Regions from separate parts of the Streptomyces sp. NBC_00859 genome, predicted to be linked through region 2. Evidence: riboswitches for the same ligand, from Rfam matches in the RefSeq annotation. Region 2 holds a riboswitch; the other holds the start of a gene.

Region 1 (7,407 bases), 3.6 Mb from region 2:
CGCCTGCAGGTCGGGGCCGACAGTGCACTGTTCCGGGCGGGCAGCGCTCCGTTGATCGCTTTCCTCGACCGGACCGACAAGATCGTCCCGCTCGGCCAGGAGCGCAGCCAGGGCGACTTCGACGGGCACCTGGATGACGCGCTCGGCCGCATTCTCGCCGAGGAGAACGCGGGCTGACCGCGCGCCACCCCGCTGTTCAGTGCTTACGACGGTGGCCTCCGCCGCCCCGCGTGATGCCTCCGGCGGCCGCCCGGCCCGCCCCGCGGCCGGAACGGTCGGCGGAGACCACGAGTGCGGCGAGCGCTGTCGTCACCGGTACTGACGCGACCAGGCCGATCGATCCCACCAGGGTCCGTACGATCTCCTCCGCCACCAGTTCGGAGTTGGCCACCGTCCCCACGCTGCTCCGAGCGATGGAGAAGAGCAGCAGCAGCGGCAGCGCCGCACCCGCGTAGGCCAGCACGAGTGTGTTGACGACGGACGCGATGTGATCACGGCCGATGCGGATACCCGCCCGGTAGAGACCTCGGGCCCCCATCGTGGGGTCGGCCTGGTGCAGTTCCCAGACGGCGGAGGTCTGGGTGACCGTCACGTCGTCCAGTACCCCGAGCGACCCGATGATGACGCTCGCCAGCAGCAGCCCGCTCATGTCGATGTGCGGGTACAGGCCGTGGATCAGTCCGGTGCTGTCGTCGGTGTTGCCCGTCAGGCTCGCCCAGCCGATGAAGAGCGAACCGAGCAGGCCGATCAGTATGAGTGAGACCAGCGTGCCGATGACGGCGACCGAGGTCCGCGCTGTCAGTCCGTGGCAGGTGTACAGGGCGATCAGCATGATGGCGCTCGCCCCGATCACCGCCACGACCAGCGGATTCGACCCGCGCAGGATCGCGGGCAGAATGAACAGCGTCAGCACGGCGAAGCTGACGGCCAGTGCGACCAGCGCCATCAGCCCGCGCAGTCTCCCCACCGCGACCACCACCAGCGCGAAGGCCCCGCCGAGCAGTGCCATCGGGAACTTCCGGTCCACGTCGGACACGGAGTACTGAAGTTCGCGGGGCGCGTCGGGGGCGTACGCCACGATGACGCCCTGGCCCCCGTGCAACTGCCGCGGAGAGTCCGGCTGGACGATTTCGGTGAATGTGCGGCCCTTGTCCTTGCCGCTCGACACCTCGATCTCCGCCTTCTTGCACTGGGCGTCCTTCCGGGCCGTTCCGGAACCGGCCTGCTGTTCCGCCGCGCCCGGATCCGTCCCCGCACCGGCCGTCGACGACTGACCGGCGTGCACGTCCGCGCAGTCGACCGGCACGGTCCGTACCACCTTGCCCTGCTGCGTCTGCCGGTCGAAGCCGACACCGCTGCGGGCATGGGGCGGCGCCCCACCCGGCCAGAGGACCGCGAGTCCGACAACAACCGCCGCCGCGAAGGGGATCAGCACCCCTGCGATGACCTTGCGCAGATGCTTGGAAACGGGTGCCGCCGGACCGTGGCCGTGCGTATGGCTGTGCCCGCCAGGAGCCCGTTCAGGGAGTGGTGTCACCGCCAGATCATCGCAAGAAGGCAGAGGCCCTCTGTTCAGTGAGCGGTGCGGGGCGTTAGCGTGGGGGCACCTTTGCACACGCGGGAGCTCGGAGCACCGGGCTGAGAGGGCGCTGACCAGCAGACTGCTGAGAGCTGCGCCGACCGCCGAACCTGTTACCGGGTAATGCCGGCGTAGGGAGTAGGTCTCATGACCACAGCGGATGCACGCACGCCTGCCATCGGCCAGGACGAGCGCAAGCCGGGCTGGCACAAGGGGTATGTCGCGGGCCCGGAGGGCTCGCGCGCGGACCTCAGGGTGCCCGTCAGGCAGGTGCACCTCACCAATGGCCGGGACGTGACGCTGTACGACACGTCAGGCCCGTACACCGATCCCACCGTGGACACCGATATCAGGCGCGGGCTCGCCCCGCTCCGGGAGAACTGGATCGTCGGCCGCGGCGACACCGAGGAGTACGCGGGCCGCCCGGCCCGTCCCGAGGACGACGGGATCAAGCACACATCGCCGCGCGGGGGTCTCCGGAACCTCGACGCGGTCTTCCCCGGGCGCCCCCGCCAGCCCAGAAGGGGGCGCGAAGGGCGCGCGGTCAGCCAGCTCGCGTACGCCGTGCGCGGGGAGGTCACACCTGAGATGGAGTACGTCGCGATCCGGGAGAACGTCTCCCCCGAGGTCGTACGGGAGGAGATCGCCGCGGGGCGGGCCGTGCTGCCGGCCAACGTCAACCACCCCGAGATCGAACCGATGATCATCGGGAAGCGGTTCCTGGTGAAGGTCAACGCCAACATCGGCAACAGCGCGGTCACTTCCTCCATCGAGGAGGAGGTGGACAAGATGACCTGGGCCACCAAATGGGGCGCGGACACGGTCATGGACCTGTCCACCGGGCGCAATATCCACACCACCCGCGAGTGGGTGCTGCGCAACTCACCCGTCCCGATCGGTACGGTGCCGCTCTACCAGGCGCTGGAGAAGGTGGACGGCCAGGCCGAGGAGCTGACCTGGGAGATCTACAAGGACACCGTCATCGAGCAGGCCGAACAGGGCGTCGACTACATGACGGTGCACGCCGGAGTGCTGCTCCGGTACGTGCCGCTCACCGCACGCCGCAAGACCGGGATCGTCTCGCGCGGCGGATCGATCATGGCCGCCTGGTGCCTGGCGCACCACAGGGAGTCGTTCCTGTACGAGCACTTCGAGGAGCTGTCCGACATCCTGGCCTCGTACGACGTCACCTACTCGCTGGGCGACGGGCTGCGCCCCGGGTCGATCGCGGACGCCAACGACGAGGCGCAGTTCGCCGAGCTGCGCACGCTCGGGGAACTCAACACGATCGCGAAGCGGCATGGTGTGCAGACGATGATCGAGGGCCCCGGGCACGTCCCGATGCACAAGATCAAGGAGAACATCGACCTCCAGCAGGAGATCTGCGACGAGGCGCCGTTCTATACGCTCGGCCCGCTCACCACTGACGTGGCACCGGCGTACGACCACATCACCTCCGGCATCGGCGCTGCGATGATCGCCTGGTGGGGCACGGCCATGCTCTGCTACGTCACGCCCAAGGAGCACCTGGGGCTGCCCAACCGGGACGACGTGAAGACCGGCGTGATCACGTACAAGATCGCGGCTCATGCGGCGGATCTCGCCAAGGGGCACCCGGACGCACAGCAGTGGGACGACGCGCTGTCGGACGCGCGCTTCGAGTTCCGCTGGGAGGACCAGTTCAATCTCGCTCTCGACCCCGACACGGCACGGGAGTTCCACGACGAGACGCTGCCGGCCGAACCGGCGAAGACCGCGCACTTCTGTTCCATGTGCGGGCCGAAGTTCTGCTCGATGAAGATCTCTCAGGACATCCGCCGTGAACACGGAGGAAGCCAGGAGGAGATCGAGTCGGGGATGGCCGCGAAGTCGAAGGAGTTCGCGGCGAGCGGGAACCGGGTGTACCTGCCGATCGCCGACTGACGTCGTCTCCGGCCCCGGCCGCCCCGGCCGCCCCGGCCCCCGGCTCCCGATGCGGGGGCCGGGGGCAGGCACCGGACGGGCTCATCGAGTGGGCTCCGGCCGGGCTCACTCCGGCCGGTGGTCGGGGCCGCCGAAGTCCGGACTGGTGAAGTCCGGGCTGGTGAAGCTGGGGCGTTCGTGGCCCGCCTGGCCCTCGTCCGGGCTTGCGAAGTCCGGGCGGCTGTAGCCGAGGTCGGGCATGCGGCCCGCCGCGCGGTAGGGGGCGGGTGCCGTGGGGCCGGCGCTCGGGTCGGCGAGAGCGGCGCTCAGAAACGGGACGATGCCCCGTTCCAGCAAAGCGTGGCGCCAGGCGTCCCGGGCGCGGGCGACCTCATCGGACAGCTCGTCACCCCCCTCCTCCGACTCGGGATGCACCTCGTTGGAGCCGTTGCGGAGCGCTGTCAGGAGCAGCCCGACCGCAGCGGCCAGGATGGCCGCCGCGGTGAGGGCCGCGAAGAACCAGCCGGCGGTGACCAGGGTGCTGCCGAAGGCCGGCGCGGGGTCGAGCGCCTTGAGGACGTATCCCGCCAGAAGGAAGATCACGGCAGCGGTGCCTGCCAGCACCGGGGCCAGGACGGCGAGCACGGCGGCCAGCCCGGCCCCTGCGGTGGCCCCGTCGGCGGCGGGCGAGAGGACGGAGGCGCGCACCGAGGCAGCGGCGGGCGCGCGCAGCTCGGCACGGACCTTCACGAAGTGCTCGTACTCGGCTGCCGCCGCGGCGGTGACGAGGCTGTTGGCGTCGAGGACCATGGTGCGCAGTTGCTCGCTGTTGAGCCGCTGGCCCAGGTCGGCGAGGCCGGGTCGGTCGGGCGCGGTGCGCAGTGCGTCGTCGAGGAGCCGCTCGAACTCCGGTCGGTCCTCTGTCAGCAGGTGCGAAGCGCTGTTCATGTGCATCCCCCGATGCTCCGCAGGGCCGGATCGCCCGCCTTCTGACGGCCGATGGGGCGTAAACGGAGGAGAGCCTGCTACGGATAACCCGATGGTAGAGCGGTGACGGCACGGGGTAACAGAGGGTTTCCGGAAATCGCCTCCGCCTGCGGTGTTCAGTTCGGGAGCGGGAGCTGCACCACGAGTAGCTTTCCGGCCATGGTCACTCCGCCGTCCATGGCGATGGCGAGCCCGTCCGCGTACACGTGCGGGCCTTCGATGACGGTGCGCGGACTGTCCTCACCGTCCTCGGTCCCGACTTCGCCCAGGAGGTACGGGATGGGGCTGTGGCCGTGCACGATGCGGTGGCCGCCGAAGACGCCGAGGAGTTCCTGCACGGCCTGCGGTCCGGACTCGTCGCGGAACGCGAAGCGCTTGGTGAACTTGCGGAAGAGGTCCCAGCACTCGTCGGCGTCGTTGCGGGTGAGCGTCTCGCGGACGGTGTCGTTGACTGCTTCGAGGGAATCGCCGTAGTCGAGATAGGCGGTGGTGTCGGAGTGCATGAGGAGGTGGTCGTCCTCGAGCTCCATGGCGTCGAGCCGTGACATCCACTGGAGGTGGACGTCCTGCAGCCGGTCCATGTCGGCCTTCTGGCCGCCGTTGAGCAGCCAGGCGGCCTGGAAGGTGGCGGTGCCCGCACCGGAGTTGACCGGGGTGTCGCCGAAGCGCTTGGCGCCGAGGAGCAGCAGTTCGTGGTTGCCCATGAGGGCCTTGCAGTAGCCCCCCGCGGCCGCGGCCTCCGCGGAGAGCCGCATCACGAGGTCGATGACGCCGATGCCGTCGGGACCGCGGTCGGTGAAGTCGCCGAGGAACCAGAGGCGGGCGTTGCCGGCCGCCCAGTTGCCGTCGGCGTCGATGAGCCCCTGGGCGCACAGGGCGGCCAGGAGTTCGTCGAGGTAACCGTGGACGTCACCGACGACGTAGAGCGGGCCGAGAGCCCCCTCGTTGTCCGCGGTGAGGGGCTCGGGAACGGTCCGCACGACGACCGTGTCACCGGGGCCACCGCGGCTGATGACAGGGAGGTCCCGCTGAGTCGGCGTATAGCCGTCCGGCTCCTCACCGGCGGTGTACGGCGACGCCTTCCCGGCATCGCGGACGTGCTCGGACGCGGGCAGAGGCGGTACGCGGAATTCCCGCACTGTCGCCGTCCGCATCGCGGGTTCCAGACCGGCCCCCTGAGTCATCGACCCCTCCACCACCGTCGCGCGCCGTGCACCGGTCGGACCTGCCTGGTCGGGGGGTCCGCGGTGTCGTGCGCCCATCATAGGAATGCGACTGGCACTCTGTGACGCACCAGGGGTGCCGAATCCGGATGGCCCACCGACTGACCGCCCCTTTCGCACCTATTGCGGTGGTCAGTCCGGTGCAGGGGAGCGGGGCGGGCTGACCGTGGTGCGTGGTGGGCGGCGCTGCGAGGAGGTCCGGACGATGAGTTCGGTCGGTATCACCTGCTCGACCGGGTGGTCGTCGTTGATCCCCTCGATGGCGTCGATGAGTAACTGGATGACGGCCGTACCGATCCGGCGGGGCTTGAGCGAGAGGGTCGTGATGGGTGGCTCGGTGCTCGCGTACACGGTGGATTCGCTGCAGCAGACAAGCAGCAGATCCTCCGGGACGCGCAGTCCGTAACGCCGTGCCGCCGCCAGCAGGTCGGTGCCGTTGGGGTCGAAGAGTCCGTAGACGGCGTCCGGACGGTCGGGGCGGGCGAGGAGGCGGTCTGCGGCGACGGCTCCGGCGCAGGGGTCGTGGGCGGGGTAGGACTCGTACACCGGATCCTGTCCGACCCGCTCGCACCAGCGCAGATAGGCGGTGGTGGAGAGGTGGGTGTAGGTGTCGGTGGTGGTGCCGGTGAGCAGCCCGATCCGGCGGGCTCCGGCGGCGGCGAGATGGTCGAGCAGATCGAGGACCGCGGCCTCGTGGTCGTTGTCGACCCAGGCCGTGACGGGCAGTGTGCTCGCCGGGCGCCCGTCGGAGACCACGGGGAGCCCCTGGCGTACGAGCTCGGTGACGACCGGATCGTGGTCGGAAGGGTCGATGACGACGGTGCCGTCGAGGGCGACGTTCGACCAGACGTCGACCGCGCTGTGGCGTGAGGTCGCGGGAAGGATGACAAGGGCATAGCCGCGTGCGAGCGCGGCGGAGGTGGCGGCTCTGGCCATCTCGGCGAAGTACGCGAATTCGGTGAAGGTGAAAGGTTCATCCCCGTACGTGGTGACGGTCAGGCCGATGAGGCCCGACTTCCCGGTACGGAGGGTTCGGGCCGCGGCGGAAGGGCGGTAGCCCAGCCGGTCGGCGACCTCGCGGACATGGCTGCGGGTGGCATCCGGGAGCCTGCCCTTGCCGTTGAGCGCGTCGGAGACGGTCGTGATGGAGACACCGGCTGCGGCGGCCACGTCCCGGATGCCCGCTCGTCCTTGCCGGTTGGCCCTGCGGGGAGTCTCCGCCCGGCTCACCTGGTGCTTCCCTGCTGCTGTCATGGCGAGCCGATAGTAGGGCGATGAGGGGTGGTTGGGCTGAGCGCATATGCATGCGTTGACAGGCACGTTTCTGCATGATCATTTAACATCAACCACCTTGGAATACAGGGGCCTTGGGGGATCTGTCAAAGGAGTCTCGGGTGTCGATGGGTATGTGCCTGGCCCATGAGTGATGTTGCGATGAGGTCTCAACTCACCTCTTCGGGGGACGCGCGCCACGGCGCGAGCCACCGGCGCGCGCCAGGTTCTGCTGCGCTCCCCCCATCGCTGCCCGCCATTCGCCCGGAGCGTCACTCCTCATAGGGTGGGGTCATCCGAGCCGAGGAGGACCCGCTGTGAGCCAGAAGAGCCCCAAGCTGCGCGCCGTGCTGGACGGCATTCCCGCGTACGTTCCGGGCAGGCCGGCCGCTGCGGGCGGCCCTGTCGCGTACAAGCTGTCCTCCAACGAGAACCCCTATCCGC
Region 2 (7,407 bases):
GGGGGAGTCTCCTGAGCAGGCTCGGCGCGCCGGGGAGCGCGCCGCCCGCCGCGGCAACACCAACGCCGCGATCACCGGCGCGATCAACAGCTGAACCCCGGCAGGCGGCGGCCCGCTGGCGGGATCGTGCAGGCCCGACAACACGTCGGCATGTGGTCGCGGATTCGGACGCGGGCCGGACGTCGCTTCGCGCACCGTCACCCGGCTGGTGGCGCCGGCGCCCGTGCGCCGATCCGCCGGGCGGGCGCCCCGCTCCGACGTGCCGCGCGCGTCGGACCGGGAGGCCGCCGGTTCCCGCTTACGCTTTCGCCGCCGCTTTCCGCACCAGACAGCACGCACAGCAGCACTGACCAGATGGGAACTTCCTGTGCCGAACCAGTTCGCCCTCGACCTCTCCAAGATCCGAGAGGACGCCCGGAAGCACCTCAACAAGGGCCCGGTCACCTCGGCCAACACGTCCGACCTGCGACGCCTCATCGACGTACTCAACGAGGTCGTAGCCACTGAGATGGTCTGCTATCTGCGGTACACGCAGAATGCGATCGTCGCACAGGGCATCAACCGTGAACAGGTGGCCGCACTGTTCCGGGAGCACGCCGACGAGGAACTGGACCACTTCAAGCGGGTCTCGGACCGGATCAACCAGCTGGGCGGGACCCCGGACCTGGACCCGGCGACCCTGGTCGCCCGCTCGCACACCGAGTACGAGGCGCCCGCGGAGAACGACCTTCAGGAGATGATCCGGGAGAACTTCGTCGCGGAGCGCATCGCCGTCGAGACGTACACCGAGATCGTGCGCTGGATCGGCGACAGCGACCCGACCAGCCGCCGGCTCATGGAGGACCTCCTCAAGGAGGAGGAGGACCACGCCGACGAGCTGAGTGACCTGTACGAGCCGAAGTCCTGACCCTGGGGGGTGGCGGGGGAGCCCGAGGCAGTTGCTGTTGAGCTGGCTGGTCCGTTGGCCTGCTCGTGGAGGGGCGGGGGCCGGGACGCCGGTCGCGCATAGGGGTCTCGACCAAGGTGTTCACGCCGGAGCTGGTGGACGCGACCGTGGTGGTCCTGAGAATCCGGAGCGGCCGCAGTGAGGTCGCACCGGGGCGATGGGCGCACAGCCAGACCACCAAACAGCGCAAGCACCGGGGTGCCGGACAGCCCCGAGCCGCGAGCTCAACCGCCTTGATCTCCCTACAGCTGGTCCCCCCTGCTGGGTGGTTCCGGAGGATGCCTCCCGCCACCGTCCTTGATATCCGCTTCGCAGGTGCGTCGGTCATAGGACTGGTCATTGGGGATCAGCAGCACGCCGTCAACCTGCTCAGGGTGCTCGACGGCGAGCCATTCGTTGCCCGTGAGGGGATCGTCGGCCGGCCCGAACGCCTGGGACGAGGAAACCGTCTGACATCCCAATGTCACGCGTTCCTTGTCGACCGCGCAGGCGTCCACCGCGGGGTCGGAATATTCGTCGGCGCCGTCGAAGCGGAAGCGGAAATGGACCTGGTCACCTTCGGAGGGCACCTGCGGGTGGGGCTCAAGGCTCCAGCCAACGACCGCGGCGGTGACGCCGAGAGGCTGCCCATCCGTGTCCACGACCTGCACCCTGACACCGGCCCTACCGCGCTCCGCCGTCGTGTCGGTGCAGCCCCAGGAAGAGCAGCCGGACAGGGCGAGAATCACCAGAGCCGGCGGGGCAATGGCGAGTACCCGTGCGGGGAACACCGAGATGACCTCCGGTCGGGGTGGGGCGGGCAGTGTATCCCGGGGCCCGGTAGCCGCGGGTGCTGGGCGGCGAGCGCCTGCGGCGGCGAAGAGCCGAAGCGCAGAGGAGCCCTGTGAAGTGTCCTCGGCCGGGGGTGAGCCGGAGGCCGGACCGGAAGAGGGCGGTAGTCCCCTGGTGGAGTCCACAGCAACCCGGCAGCACGCCGGGCGCGTTCTCGGACCCTGTGCATACGTCAGTCCCGAAGAGGGCCGCAGAGGGCGTCGGTGACCGCTTGCCGGTCCACCGGGTGCCGGGCAATCCAGCTGTCGAGCAGGTGCCCGGCCTCCGCGAGGAGCAGTGTGCGGGTCGCGGGATTGGCGCGCAGAGTCCTCTCGATCAAGTCGGCCATACCCGCCGGGACTTCCTCGTCGTGACCGGGCAGGACCAGCAGGATTCGCCCCTTGAACACCGCCAGGACGTCGAGAGCAGGGCTGTCCTGCCAGATGTGTGGCGTTTCGAAAGCCAGACTCTTGAACGACGAGTCGCCGAAGGGGATGTCGCGGAGAGTCGCCGAGTAGATGCCCGGAGCGCACAGGACCAGGTGCGTAACGCGGTCACCGAACCGGCTGACCAGGTCGACTGCCGTCTGGCCGCTCATGCTGAACCCGACGAGGGTCAACGGGGTTTGCGGGGGCAGTCGGTCCTCGATCAGTGAGGCGACCTGGTCCCGGCCGGCGGTCTAGTGTCAGATCGGACCACCGTCCCGAGCTCTCACCGCTCCCGGTGAAGTCGAGGCCCAGCACCCGGTATCCGCGCGCGGCGAGAGCCTCGGCCAGGGGGAGACTCGGCTCCTTGCTGTCCGCGCTGCCTCCACCGTGCATCAGGACGGCGCACCCCTGCTCGCCCCGCTCCCCGCCCGGCGCCACCTCGAAGTAACTGAGCTGCTCTCCGTCCCAAGCGTGGGTTGACCTGCTGACTGCGGCCAGTGCTGTCATCGCGTCCTCCGAACCGAAATAAAACCAACTGCACGGAGTGACGCGCCCCGGCTCCGGCTGCCTGGCCGACACCTGAAACCCTGTCCAGGCGTGCTGCTCGTTGGGCTCACGGGCTCACGGGCTCACGGGCTCACGGGCGCGCGGAAGAAGGCTGAACGATTGGTTCCTGGCCGCGCCCGCGGTGTGTGGCCGCGCCCGGGTCAGGATGGCTGCGCGCACGCAGCGTCCTTGACCCGGTTGCGATAGGCGCGCTGTGATGCCTGCGAGCTGCAAGCGGTACTGCAGTAGAGCCCGGAGGAATTGCGGGTCTTGTCGAAGAAGCCCGAGTAGCAGTTGGTGTTCTTGCACATCTTCACGCGCATCCAGGCGCCACGTGAGTCCAGGTCGGCTGCGGCGGCAAGGAGCCCGCCGAAGGCACCGAGCACCCCGGTCTGCGAGGGCGCGAGCCGGCAGCCGTCTCCCGTGATCTTGAGGGTGAGCGGATAGCGCTCGGCGGTGCGCTGCAGATACTGCTCGGCTTCGGGGAGGATCTCCGCCCTGTTCACACAGCCGGAGTGCGTGAGGAAGATGGTGCAGAGCGCGTCCCTGAGCTCGTGCGCGGCCACGACATCGGCCTGGGTGACAGCCGCGCCGTCTTCCATGAGGCCCGCCTCGGCCAGCCATGCGGCGAGACAGGCGCTGTCACCCAGCAGCTCCACCGGCTCGCTGCCATGGGGCGTGGTGTTCACGAAACCGAGAAGCAGGTCCGAGCTGCCGCACAGGTGTGGTGGGCCCGCGTGGGGACCCTTCGATGTGTGCGTCACGTCGGCCGTGTGTTGCTGCATGCCTTTACCTCCTTGATGAGTCTACCTCACGCCTGAGGCCAACCGGAGTTGCTATTCCAAGACGTCTATAACGTTGGTCATCGATGAGTCGCCAAACGTTAGGAGTGTCAGTGCTACGGTTATCCCGCCGAGTGAGTCGATCAGCTTGGTGCCCTCTTCGTGTGCGGCTCGGCTGCTCGCCGCGCCTCCATGCAGGGTGCGCCGGCACACCAGAGACGGGGAATCATGACGCTCAATGCCTACTACACACTGGGCCGGTCGGGTCTGCGGGTCAGCCCTCTCGCACTCGGCACCATGACCTTCGGCCAGTCCGACTGGGGCGCCGATGCCTCCACCTCGGCGCAGATCTTCGACGCCTACCTCGATGCGGGCGGGAACTTCGTCGACACCGCCGACATCTACAGTGCGGGCGCCAGCGAGGAACTGGTCGGCAAGCTGATCGCTGAGCGCGGCATACGCGACCGCACCGTCCTGTCGACGAAGTTCACCCTCGGTGGACGCGAGGGCGACCCCAACGCGGGCGGCAACGGCCGCAAGGCGATGCTGCGTTCCCTGGAGGGCTCGCTGCGCCGGCTCGGGACCGACTACGTGGACCTGTACATCGTGCACGCCTGGGACGCCCTCACCCCGGCCGAAGAGGTCATGCGGGGGCTGGACGACCTGGTCTCGGCCGGGAAAGTGCGCTACGTCGCGTTCTCCGACGTTCCTGCTTGGTACGCGGCCCGTGCCCAGACACTGGCCGAGTGGCGCGGGTACGAGCCGCTGGTCGCCCTGCAGTTGGAGTACTCGCTCGCCGAACGTGGACTGGAATACGAGTTCCCCTCCCTGGCCCAGGAGTTGGGCATGGGGCTGATGACCTGGGGGCCGCTTGCCAAGGGCCTGCTGTCCGGGAAGTACTCCGCCGGCGCCTCCGCGACCGAGGATCTGCCGGAAGGGCGTATCAAGGTCGCGGCCGGCACCGCGTCTCTCGCGGACAACCGCAGCGAGCGCAACTGGCGCATCGTGTCCGAACTGGCCGAGGTGGCCCAGGAGATCGGCAGGAGCCCCGCCCAGGTCGCGCTGAACTGGGTGGCGAACCGCCCGGCCGTGGGCTCGGTGATCCTCGGCGCCAGCAAGCTGCACCAGATCCAGTCCAACCTGGGCGCGCTCGACTTCACTCTCCCCGATGACCTCCGCACTCGCCTGGACGAGGTCAGCGCGCCGCCGGCCGCCGTTCCCTACGCTTTCATGTCCTCCCTGCAGCGCCGTCTCAACGCCGAAGTCCAGGAAAAGCCCACCATGTACCGAGCCAGCGCACACTGAGGAACTGTCAACCGGCCGGCCGTGAGCCGTCCGCCGAATCGGACACCCGACCGGAGGCGGGGTGCCGCCCGGCCACGCCGGAGTGCTCCTTGGCCGCTCGCCGTACAGACAGGTCCAATGGCCTGCCACCCCCAGTCCCGGATCCGTCCCCGGCCGGACGGTCCTTGAAGTGATGAGCCCCCTGACCCCGCGGCTGGGCCGGCTGGGTGAATCGGCCGGGCACACCGTCCGACTGCGGCCCTCAGGGGTCTGGGCCCGTGCCCAGGGGGTACGGGGTCCTTTTGACGGGCCGTGTACTGCCGGTCCTCATCGCTGGTCAGAGGGAGGAACGCTATGGGTGTCTTCGGGTGGATGCGCGGCAGGACCGAGGAGAAGATGGAGGAGTCACGTGTGAAGGCGTACAACAAGGCGGTTGACCGCGGGGCCACTGAGGCAGAAGCGAATGCTGCCGGCGAGCGGGCGGCGAAGCGCCGCCGCCGTGTGCGGCGGGCCAACATGTCGTGAATATCCCTTCGGTTGCCCCCGGAGCCAGTGCGCGCGGGTGGCGAGCCGCGCCCCCGGTAGCGGTACCGGCCTGTGCGGCTGCGCTCGCCCGAGTTCGCAGCGGACGGCTATCCGTGACCGCTGCGAACTCGGGCGAGCGCAGCGGCGGTTGCTCCCACCGACCGTAGGATCGGGCCCGGCGTGGTTCGCGATGAGATGTGGGGCGCGTGCTCGGGGGCGTGGAGGGCGCGTCGCTGCTCAGCCGGAGACCGGTTGCGACGTGGCTTCGGTATGGGGTGTTTCTGCCGTGCCCATGGCGTCGAGACGCCGGGCACAGCAGAGGTGGACGGTGTCGCCGGTGGGCCAGCAGGTGCGAGGCAGGATGGCTTACGGTCGCGTTTGCGGAGATCGCCGGGCCTCTCTATCGACCGGGCGCACGAAGGGGCCGAGGAGTGGCTGTCCCTCAGCCGCTGACGTCGCGGAGACAGGCGAACGTCAGGTTCATCGTCGGAGCAGAGTCCACTGCTGCCACCACGGACGGCCTCGCCCGGCGGAACCGGTGCGGCCCGCGGCACGGGCCGGAACGCGGATCATCCCGGCGACGGGCCGCACGATCCCACCTGAGGTGCACACCTGTCGCTGAGCTCTGGCCCTGGCGGCGCTACTGGGCGCGGAGCCGATCGCATGTCCGGGCTGCCGCAACGGGGCGACCGCGTTCCCGCGCGAGACGGCACAGGTGCTCAAGGTCACGCTGAAGCGGTGACGTCCCTGCGGCAGGGCTGGGGGCGCAACCCGACCGGCAGCGGTCCGTAGTCACCACCCTCACCACGGACAGCGTGACGCCGCACGTTAGCCTTGCGGTCGTACCGGACACGGGGTGCCCCATCCAGGGGCTGAGATCACACCCGCCGAACCTGAACCAGTTAGCACTGGCGGAGGGATGTCGCTCATGTCATTGCCACCTGCTCCGAGCAGCACGTCGGCCACAGGTCCTCGATCCGTCTTCGGCGGCCGTATGCCCGCCGAGCCCGGCGATTTGCGTATCGAGGCACGCGGGATCGCGCCGGTGCCCGCGCAACATCGCTATGGCGGCCCCGGCCGGCTGTTCACCGTGTGGTTCGCACCGAATCTGACCATGACCGGGGTGTTCACCGGCACTGTCGGCATCGTGCTCGGTCTGGACTTGCCCACCGCGTTGGCGGCGGTGGTGCTGGGCACCGTCGTCGGCGCCGTCCCCACCGCGTACCTGGGAACCTGGGGCAGTCGCACCGGCGCGGGTCAGCTGCCGCTGGCCCGGCTCGCGTTCGGTCGGTCCGTCACGGTGCCTGGCCTGCTGCAGTGGCTCTCGTCGGTGGCCTGGGACGCACTCATCGGGCTGTTCGGCGGGGACGCGCTGGCCAGGCTCTGCGGCTGGCCGTTCTGGCTCGGTGTGCTGGTCATGATGCTGGGGCAGGGGTCTCTCGGCGTGCTGGGCTACGAAGCGATACACCGGCTGCAGAAGCTGATGACCTTCGTGCTCGCCGCCGCGTTCGTCGCCCTGGCCATCAGACTCCCGGACAGTGTCCACCCCGCGGCCCCCGGCGGCGCCCACGGCGCCGACCGCGCCGGCGCGTTCATGCTGACCAGCACGATCGCTCTCAGCCTCGCGCTGTCGTGGGCGCCGTACGCCAGCGACTTCAGCCGCTACCTGCCGCAGGACACCTCCCGGCCACGCATGTTCTGGTACACGCTCCTCGGCGTCACCATCTCCTTCGTGGCGGTTCAGTCGCTCGGGCTGTGGGGAGCCGCCGCCTTCACCGACCAGACCGCTCGGGGCGTCGACCGATTGCTGGGTGGCGGCGTACTCGGCGGGCTGGGACTGCTGGCCGTGGCGCTGGCTGCTCTGTGCAGCAACGCCATGAACGACTACAGCGGTTCGCTGGCTCTGCAGACCATCGGACTGCGCATCCCGCGTCCGTTCGCGGCCGCTCTCGCCGCCGCTCTGGGGTTCCCACTGGTGCTGTGGATGCACGCCGCTGACACCGCCGCACGCTTCCAGAACGTGCTGCTGTTCGTCGGCTACTGGATCCCTGGCTTCGTCGCTGTCGTCGCTGTCGACTGGTACGCG

The links. A riboswitch is a leader RNA that binds a small molecule or an ion and turns the genes downstream of it on or off. The one in region 2 is predicted to bind thiamine pyrophosphate.
Region 1: another riboswitch for thiamine pyrophosphate. It lies ahead of thiC (phosphomethylpyrimidine synthase ThiC); the one in region 2 lies ahead of OG584_RS33770 (purine-cytosine permease family protein).

The regions. Positions count from the first base shown of each region.
Region 1 is NZ_CP108826.1:4,052,025-4,059,431, forward strand. Features, by position in the region: gene OG584_RS17370 (SsgA family sporulation/cell division regulator) at 1-177, shown strand, start outside; gene OG584_RS17375 (YibE/F family protein) at 197-1,537, opposite strand; TPP riboswitch at 1,608-1,734, shown strand; gene thiC (phosphomethylpyrimidine synthase ThiC) at 1,727-3,502, shown strand; gene OG584_RS17385 (hypothetical protein) at 3,608-4,435, opposite strand; gene OG584_RS17390 (metallophosphoesterase) at 4,585-5,652, opposite strand; gene OG584_RS17395 (LacI family DNA-binding transcriptional regulator) at 5,824-6,945, opposite strand; gene hisC (histidinol-phosphate transaminase) at 7,281-7,407, shown strand, end outside.
Region 2 is NZ_CP108826.1:7,660,728-7,668,134, forward strand. Features, by position in the region: gene OG584_RS33735 (hypothetical protein) at 1-94, shown strand, start outside; gene OG584_RS33740 (ferritin-like fold-containing protein) at 368-907, shown strand; gene OG584_RS33745 (hypothetical protein) at 1,189-1,716, opposite strand; gene OG584_RS33750 (alpha/beta fold hydrolase) at 1,950-2,354, opposite strand; gene OG584_RS33755 (CGNR zinc finger domain-containing protein) at 2,892-3,515, opposite strand; gene OG584_RS33760 (aldo/keto reductase) at 3,741-4,817, shown strand; gene OG584_RS33765 (hypothetical protein) at 5,151-5,321, shown strand; TPP riboswitch at 6,164-6,258, shown strand; gene OG584_RS33770 (purine-cytosine permease family protein) at 6,316-7,407, shown strand, end outside.